4 regions of the Chryseobacterium cucumeris genome follow, and region 4 is predicted to be linked to each of the others. Evidence: riboswitches for the same ligand, from Rfam matches in the RefSeq annotation. Region 4 holds a riboswitch; each other region holds the start of a gene.

Region 1 (2,202 bases), 1.6 Mb from region 4:
ATTTACCAGCTGATGAGCTCTAAAGATAATTTCCATCATCTGAGTGGAGGTTTGGGCGTGAAAATTCCACTTGGCAAGTTTGATGAAAAAGGAGCATCCGGTGTCAACCCTAGCTTTCAGCTGGGAACCGGAAGCTGGGATTATCAGGCCGCTTTGAATTATAAGTTTCAGAAAAATAAAGTAGCCGTATTGGTCAATACAGACTATATGATCAAAACAGAGAATAAGAAAAATTACCGTTTTGGAAACCAATGGAACTATGCAGCAACGGGTTTTTATCAGGTTGCAGGAAATGAAAAATCTATATTCTCTGTAAAAACTGGAGTTCAGGGAGAAGTCTACGCTCAGAACAAACAGTTTGATGAGGCACTGCCGAATACTGCTGGTAGCGCTTTGTACGGAAAACTGGGATTTGAAGCCTCTTATAAAAAGCTGAGCCTGGGAAGTGAAGTCATGCTTCCCATGTACACACGCCTGGCGGGAGGAGATATTGAAGCTCAATCAAGATTCAGTATTTTTCTGAATATTGGAATTTAAAAAGAAACCCTTGTTGAAATCATGTTAAAGCTCCTTCGGGAGCTTTAATTGTTTATAAATCATTATTTTAGTTGGGGATTAGGAATAATTATTTATCTTTGCCGGAATTTGGTGAGCCGTAAAAAGCTCTTAAAAGGGAATCCGGTGAAAATCCGGGACAGACCCGCTGCTGTAAGCTCCACACCAAGTTTTTGAAGAATATATCCACTGTTTTTTAATGGGAAGGATTTCAAAAATGGAGTAAGTCAGAAGACCTGCCAGACAATAATCGTTTGACGCTTTCGTGGAATAAAGCTTAGGACATCAATGATTCTGTGCAGTGACAGCTGTGCTTTATCGTTGTATTCTTATACCCCATTAGCGTCTTCATTACCCTAAATGAGCTAATGGCAGCAAAACTAACTACTTCTGCAATTCATAAAGCTGTTTTCACAATATTAGTGTTAACATCTCAACTTGTGTTTTCCCAAACTAAGAAAAAAGACAGTCTTCAGGAAGAGACTATTAAAGGAATCAATCTTTACAAAAAGAATTTTAAAGAAATTATACCTGCACAAACCCTGCAGGGAGAGCAGCTGGAAAGATTAAACAGTCATTCTGTAGCAGATGCGCTGCGGTATTTTTCGGGTGTGCAGATTAAAGATTACGGCGGATTGGGTGGTTTGAAAACCATCAACATCCGAAGCATGGGAAGCCAGCATGTAGGTGTTTTCTATGATGGAATTCAATTAGGAAATGCCCAAAACGGCCTTGTGGATCTGGGAAGGTATTCTCTGGATGATCTGGAAGAAATTTCATTATACAACGGACAGAAAAGTGAAATTTTTCAACCTGCAAAAGATTTCGGTTCTTCAGGATCTATTTATTTACAGCCTAAAACTCCTGTGTTTAAAGGAACAAGAAAAACCAATCTTGTGATAAGAGCCAAAAGTGCTTCCATAGACCTCTTCAATCCGTCATTCCGGCTGGAGCAGAAAATTTCAGACAGGGTTTCTGCCAGTTTCAGTGGCGAATTTATGCAGAGTGACGGAATTTACAGGTTCCGGTACGCGAAGAAATATCCGGACGGACAGCAAGCCTATGATACCATTGCCAAAAGACAGGATTCAGATATTCGGGCAAAACGTTTTGAAACTTCTCTCAACGGAACTTTAAATAACGGAAGCTGGAATATCCGTGGCTACGGTTATATTTCAAACCGCGGAATGCCGGCACCCATCGTTAACGGGCGCTTTGAAGGAAGAGGAGCGAGACTTTCCGATGAGAATTATTTTGTACAGGCTAATCTGAGAAAAAAACTGTTCCCGAAATTTGAAACACAGCTGAAAGCAAAATTTGCCTACGATTATACCCATTTCATGGACACGGTTCGTTCGCAGTCTATTATTTATACCGATAATACCTACATTCAAAGGGAACTTTATCTTTCCTCTTCCAATATTTACTCAATCACTCCCAATTGGGATGTCAGCCTGAGTGGAGATTTTCAGTACAATAATCTGGACGCGAATCTGGATAACTTTTCTTATCCTACCCGCTACACTACATTGGTCGCATTAGCAACAACGTATCAGTGGAACAGATTCAAAATTTTGGGAAGCCTTTTAGGAACCTTTACATTTGAAGAAGTTAGAAAAAATAAAAGACCGGGAGATGCCAGAGAGT
Region 2 (2,202 bases), 150 kb from region 4:
GGTAGATCTGGGAAGTATAGTTCCCGGACGCAGCTCCAGAGCAAACGCAATCAATGCAGCAGGAACAGTGATTGTAGGCTGGCAGGATGAATCAACCGGAACAAGAAGCGGAGCAAAATGGCAGGATGGAGTGGAAAGTTTTATTACAGATAATAATGGGAATCATGTAGGAGAAGCAGGAGGAATTTCTGCTGACGGAAATACAATAATAGGTTCGGCAAATCCTAATCCTTATGTATGGAATGCTGTGAGCGGACTTACTTATATAACGCATCCTAATGCTTCTTTCAGCTTCAAAGGAGGTGCCACCGGGATTTCTGCTGATGGGAAAAAAGTGATCGGGTATTACAGAGCATTTGGGGCTCCTCCCATGTCAGGAGAAGGCTTTATCTGGACCTCTGCCGCCGGGAGAATTAACCTGAATGATTATGCGGCATCTTTAGGAATTGCCACTAATGGAGTAACAATGGGACTTCCTCTTGCAATTTCACAGGACGGAAAGAAAATTGCCGGGTCAGGGACGAATGCTTCAGGGCAGATGATTGCTTTTTACCTGGATACTTCTGAATTTTTATCGGTGAGTGATGCTGTGAAAGAGAAAAACAATATAGGTATCTATCCTAATCCAGTGGCTGACATCCTGTATTTTAAAGGAAAAGGAAAAATAGAGAAAGCAGAAATTTATAATATGGTTGGACAAAAGGTAAAATCATTGGATACTGTAGAAGGACAGATTGATGTTTCATCCCTGTCAAAAGGAGATTATATTTTACAATATTCCGTAAAAGGAGTACAACAGGAGCCTTATAAATTTATTAAAAAGTAACATATATAAATAGTAAAGTAGTGGGATGAATGGCTGTTTTCAATATTGAAAGCGGCCGTTCTTTTTTGTGTATATAACAAAAGGATAGCATATTTTGTATAGAAAAGTCTGGTTTTTGGCAAATACATATAAAAAACTATCTTTGCAAAAATTTTGGTTTCCAGTATTTTGGAATGAAAAGGGAATCGGGTGTAACTCCCGGACTGTCCCCGCAACTGTAAATCGCAACACAAGTTTCTGCAAAACGCCACTGTGTAAAAACGGGAAGGAGCAGAATGCGAAAGTCAGGAGACCTGCCAGGATTATAATTAAAAACATATTGCTTTCGGAGGAAAAGTAAAAAAGTATGGATATAAAAAGATCTTTAGTACTGCTTTTTTCATCTTATGGGTGTTTTCTTTTTGGACAAGAGAAAACTATTGACACTATTTATGTCTTCGACAACCAGATGAACAGGGTGAAACTTTTTCATCCCGTAAAAACAATTACAGCAGAAGATGCTGAAAAAAACTCCGGTAATCTTTCGGAGCTTCTGAGGTTTCAATCGCAGGTTTTCATTAAAGAAAATGGCCGTGGTGCTGTTTCTTCGCCTTCTTTCAGAGGAACAACTGCCCAGCAGACTGCATTCGTATGGAACGGAATTAATATCAATTCTAATTTTTTAGGCCAGGGAGATATCAATAATATTGCTTTGTTCGGCTATGATCAGATCGGTATCAAAGCGGGTGGAGGAAGTGTAGTGTACGGAAGTGGTGCCATCGGGGGAAGTATTCACCTGAATAATACTCTTGATTTTAATAAAGGCTTCCATGGTTCTTTATTCTCTGAAGTGGCTTCCTTTAATACCTATAATAACTTTGTAAAAGGTTCTTACAGCAATGATAAGTTCAGTTTTAAAGCCTCCGGAAATTATTCCGTAAGTGAAAATGATTATAAGGTAAGCGATCTAAATTACATCAACAGAAACGGGAATTATTACAATACGACATTCAATGTAGGAGCATCCTATAAAATTACAAACGATCATAAGGTTTCGTGGCAAAGCCAGTTTTTTGATTCTTCACAGCATTATCCTGTATATGAGGAAACGGGAACAAAAACAAAATATACAACTCAAAGTGTAAGAAGTCTTCTTTCTTGGGACTGGAACAAAGCGAAGTTCAGCAATTCCCTTAAAGCAGCCTATACGGAAGAGAATTTTCAGTATTTCGGTTCGTTAAACCAACCTAAATCCAGTGGAGGAACCGGGAAAAATTATATCTTTAAAAATGATTTTAATTATTTCCTGAATTCAAAATGGAATTTTAATATCATCGGAGAATTTCAGATTAATAAAGGAGAAGGGTACGAGAGCGGAATATCCAATGTCAGCAGGA
Region 3 (2,202 bases), 1.6 Mb from region 4:
GTAAATCCGCGGTTCAGTTTTTCAGCATCAAGAACTGCCGCATATCTTTTAATAAAACCTTCCTGTTCAAGCCTTTTTACCCTTTCAAAAACCGGTGAAGTAGAAAGGTTCACTTCTTTAGCAAGTTCTTTAACGGTGAGTTTGGCGTTTTTCTGGAGGAGCCTGAGCAGCTGTACATCCTTATCATCGAGTTGTTCCACAGAATATTATTCTTTTAATTAATTAAAACAGTCAAATGTACAGAATTATATGCTTTTATTTTTACTTTTTTAAGTTTAATTTGCTTAATTATTTGTTTTCAATTGTGGTTTTATTCTGTATTACTAATTTTACACAAAATTAAAAGCTTTTACTGACAACCTTTGTTAAAGGTAAAAGTATAGTTCTTTACAGATACTTCATCAAACAGGAAAGGTTTTACTTAAGGTAGATTAATAGGGAATCGTGTGAAAATCACGAGCTGTCGCGCAACTGTAAGTAAACACACCAAAAGTTTTTGTCCTTGCAGCTCCACTGCCAAAAGCGGGAAGGATGACGGAAACTGTTACAAGTCAGGAGACCTGCCTTTACTGAATTGACAATGCTTTCGCGGTCTGAAGCTTTGGGGTCATATAGATGATATATCAGATTCGAGTATTTTCCTTTGTAAAGGAAATTACGCTGTCTGCCATGTCATGACTTTCCTGAAAATTCTTCCGATAAAATATTACGAAGCCTTTTAAAGAACTTTCCCAATAAGTTTAATTAAAAAGTTTAAAAAAATGCAAACTCACATTCTTGGCTATCCGCGTATTGGTAGCAAAAGAGAACTCAAAAAAGCCTGCGAGCAGTACTGGTCAGGTAAAATCCTTTTGGAAGAACTTCTGAATACCGGAAGAACTATCTGTAACCAAAACTGGAATATCCAGAAAGAAGCAGGGATAGACCTTATCCCGTGTAATGATTTTTCATACTATGATCAGGTATTGGATATGAGCCTTGTCGTAGGTGCTATTCCAACACGGTATCATGAAGTGGTGCTTAAAAAAAACAATACTGAGCTGGATCTTTATTTTGCAATGGCAAGAGGATATCAGAAAGACGGATTGGATATCACTGCCATGGAAATGACCAAGTGGTTCGATACCAACTATCACTACATCGTTCCGGAATTTTATAAAAATCAACAGTTTAAGCTCAGTTCAGATAAGATTTTCAATGAATTTGCCGGAGCAAAACAAGCGGGAATCAATGCAAAACCGATGATTATCGGACTGGTTTCTTATCTGTTATTAGGAAAAGAAAAAGAAGAGGGATTTGATAAGCTGGATTTGGCAGTAAATCTTCTTCCAGTCTATATCGAGATTTTAACCAAACTTCAGGATCAGGGTGCGGAATGGATTCAGTTTGATGAACCTTTTCTGGCCCTGGATTTAAATGAGAAAGCCAAAGAAACGTATCTTTCTGTGTATGCCGAAATCAGAAAACGTTTTCCGAAACTGAAATTTATCGTTGCCACTTATTTTGACGGATTAAAAGACAATACTTCACTTGCCGTTTCACTTCCTGTCAATACATTGCATGTTGATCTGGTTAGAAGTCCTGAGCAGCTGGATGATATTCTGAATAGCATTCCTGAAAGTGTAAGCCTTTCATTAGGAGTTGTTGACGGTAGAAATATCTGGAAAAATGATTACGAAAAGTCGCTGTCTTTTATCAGTAAAGCGGTTGAAAAACTAGGATCTGAAAGAATTTTCATTGCACCATCATGTTCATTGCTTCATTCACCCTGTGACCTGGATTTTGAAACCAGTCTTAACCCGGAAATTAAAAACTGGCTGGCTTTTGCAAAACAAAAAGTAAAGGAAGTCGTAACGCTTAAACAACTGGCTTCCGGAACGGAAAATGAACAGATTTTTGAAGCATTTGAAGAAAATAAAAAAGCAATTGAAAGCAGAAGAACTTCTTCTCTTATCCATAATAAAGAAGTGAAGCAAAGAGCCAATGCTGTTACTGAAAAAGATGCTCAGAGAATAAACACCTTCAAAATCCGTAAAAAAGAGCAACAGGAAGTATTGCAGCTTCCTTTGTTCCCAACCACTACGATCGGATCATTCCCGCAAACCTCAGAAGTGAGAAGCTGGAGAGCCAAATTCAAAAAAGGAGAACTGACAGCAGAACAATATGATACCTTACTGAAAGAGGAAACGCAAAGAACAATCC
Region 4 (2,202 bases):
TGATGAAAAAGCTATGGTCGGAAAGTTTGAAAGAGAGAAAGCTTCAGCCCAAAAGATCTTTGGAATTCTGGATGAGCCTTTACGTACAGAATTTTTTAACCTGTGGCTGGAGTTTGAGGAAGAGAAAACACCGGATGCTATTTTTGCCTGTGGAATCGATAGAATTATGCCGTTTATTTTAAATTCCCATACTACAGGAAAGAGCTGGACAGAAGCCGGAGTGACGGAAAGACAGATCCGGAATATGCTTGAAAATGCAATCAGCAGAGCATCAGACGAAATGGGAGAGGCTTTTGAACTTTTATTGAACAGAAGTCTGGAAACAGAAAAGGTATTGAAATAATGTCAATGAAAATATTTAAAGCTTCGGGCGGCCTTTGGCCGCCCGAATTTTTTATAATTTATAGTATCTGGATTGGTTTTTTGAATTCGTCGATGGCTACAAAAGTAAAATCACCTACAATAGCTTTTTCTCTTTCATAGGAGTACATCTGTTCAGTGTAAATTTCAACATTCACCTTCATACTGGTTTTTCCCACGTATGAAACTTTTCCGATCAGTTCCACAATAGTTCCGGCAGGAATAGGTTTTTTGAAATCAATTTTATCACTGCTCACGGTTACCACTCTTTTTCTGGCAAAACGGGTTGCGGTAATAAAAGCTACTTCATCCATCAGCTGCATGGCAGTACCTCCAAAAAGGGTATCGTAATGATTGGTGGTGTTAGGGAAAACCGCTTTAAAGATTCTGGTTTCGGATGCTTCAATTCTTTCTTCTGTAGTCATATATCATTATTAATTAAAGCGAAATGAAATAATACTAAAACAACAGAATAATGACAGGAATTGATAGAACTCCTGAAACAATCCATCAGATCAATACAACTTCAAATCGCGAAAGTTACATGTTTAAGAAAAAGGCAGGTCTCCTGACTTGTAACATCATTTATCTCCTTCCCATGCCTCGCACAGTGGATCTTTGATAAAGACTTCAGTTACTTTACAGTTGCGCGACAGTCCGTGATTTTCACACGGTTCCCTTTTAATCTGCGGTGATGCAGAACCAATTTCTGTGATGAATAAGCGTAAAAACTTTTCGAATGCAAAAATAATGAATTTATTCCGGATTATGATAAATAATCTGGCTGATTACTCTTCCTTTCTTAATCGTCCAGAGAGTAGTGTATCTGTTTTCCCCTGAACCATTGATCATATAAAGGAAAATATTATCATTGTCGAGGGAAGTTACCCCGATGTTCTCAAAATCCATGGTAGGCTGGAACATGTTTTTGATGGCTTCCCTTACAAAAACAGATCCTCTTCCGGGCTGCTGCACTCTGATGGATTTGATTTCGGTCATTCCCTCAGGAAGGTCATTTCCAATTCCCCATGGTTTTACTTTATCAATCGTAAGAATTTTTCCATCTGCATCTTTTTCCTTTTTACGGTATCCTGCATTGGAAGGGTAAATATCAATGACTACTTTGCTTCTTTGGGCGGTAGGGATTTTAGGATCGGAATTATCGGTAAAAATAAGGGATCTTCCATTTTTGGATTTGGATGGAGTATAGGCGGGAAGCTGGTCTACATAAGCAATACGTCCTTTATTCACCATTCCTTCTTTATCAAGAGTTTCATAACGCACAAAAGGCTTGTCGTCATCCTGTTTCTCAGGATATTTGATCCAGATCCATTCTGTTTCTCCCGGAGCCGGTTTTACATAAACAAATACATCACCTTTGCGCATACGGATCTTATCAACAATTTTTCGGTAGTCGTCTTTATGTACACGTACGTTGGCATATCCTTCCTCAGCTTTTACCACTCCAAAAGGAACTTTAGTTTGTCCTTTTACAAAGACAACAGATAAGATACTGAAAGCAGATAAATAGAATACTTTGTTTATGAAAGTCATCATGAAATTTTTTTGATCCCTCAAATATATAAATTAAATGCTTTTCGGAAGATAATTATACCGTTGCAGTTCATTTAAATCTTGTATTTGTTTCAGATAGCCTTCACGCAAAAGAAATATTTGGTGTGAAATATCAAGAACTTCCTGATAATTATGGTCAGAAATAATGAATCCCTTATACGCAGACTGTTCAATGATTGCAGCTTTCAATGCTGCAGAAATTTTCGGAGAAAGACTATGGAAAGGTTCGTCCAGTAAAACAAAATCAGCTTCAGAATAAATAATCAT

Evidence for each region. A riboswitch is a leader RNA that binds a small molecule or an ion and turns the genes downstream of it on or off. The one in region 4 is predicted to bind cobalamin.
Region 1: linked by a shared signal. The riboswitch ahead of JNG87_RS21335 (TonB-dependent receptor plug domain-containing protein) and the one ahead of JNG87_RS14030 (acyl-CoA thioesterase) in region 4 are both predicted to bind cobalamin.
Region 2: linked by a shared signal. The riboswitch ahead of JNG87_RS13355 (TonB-dependent receptor plug domain-containing protein) and the one ahead of JNG87_RS14030 (acyl-CoA thioesterase) in region 4 are both predicted to bind cobalamin.
Region 3: linked by a shared signal. The riboswitch ahead of metE (5-methyltetrahydropteroyltriglutamate--homocysteine S-methyltransferase) and the one ahead of JNG87_RS14030 (acyl-CoA thioesterase) in region 4 are both predicted to bind cobalamin.

What each region holds. Positions count from the first base shown of each region.
Region 1 covers NZ_CP068760.1:4,740,933-4,743,134, reverse strand. Annotated here, with positions in the region: gene JNG87_RS21340 (transporter) at 1-537, shown strand, start outside; cobalamin riboswitch at 630-814, shown strand; gene JNG87_RS21335 (TonB-dependent receptor plug domain-containing protein) at 924-2,202, shown strand, end outside.
Region 2 covers NZ_CP068760.1:2,979,941-2,982,142, forward strand. Annotated here, with positions in the region: gene JNG87_RS13350 (T9SS type A sorting domain-containing protein) at 1-826, shown strand, start outside; cobalamin riboswitch at 964-1,142, shown strand; gene JNG87_RS13355 (TonB-dependent receptor plug domain-containing protein) at 1,173-2,202, shown strand, end outside.
Region 3 covers NZ_CP068760.1:1,574,224-1,576,425, reverse strand. Annotated here, with positions in the region: gene JNG87_RS07035 (Lrp/AsnC family transcriptional regulator) at 1-200, opposite strand, end outside; cobalamin riboswitch at 396-583, shown strand; gene metE (5-methyltetrahydropteroyltriglutamate--homocysteine S-methyltransferase) at 762-2,202, shown strand, end outside.
Region 4 covers NZ_CP068760.1:3,129,668-3,131,869, forward strand. Annotated here, with positions in the region: gene JNG87_RS14025 (HD domain-containing protein) at 1-343, shown strand, start outside; gene JNG87_RS14030 (acyl-CoA thioesterase) at 402-785, opposite strand; cobalamin riboswitch at 901-1,082, opposite strand; gene JNG87_RS14035 (hypothetical protein) at 1,117-1,917, opposite strand; gene JNG87_RS14040 (ATP-binding cassette domain-containing protein) at 1,948-2,202, opposite strand, start outside.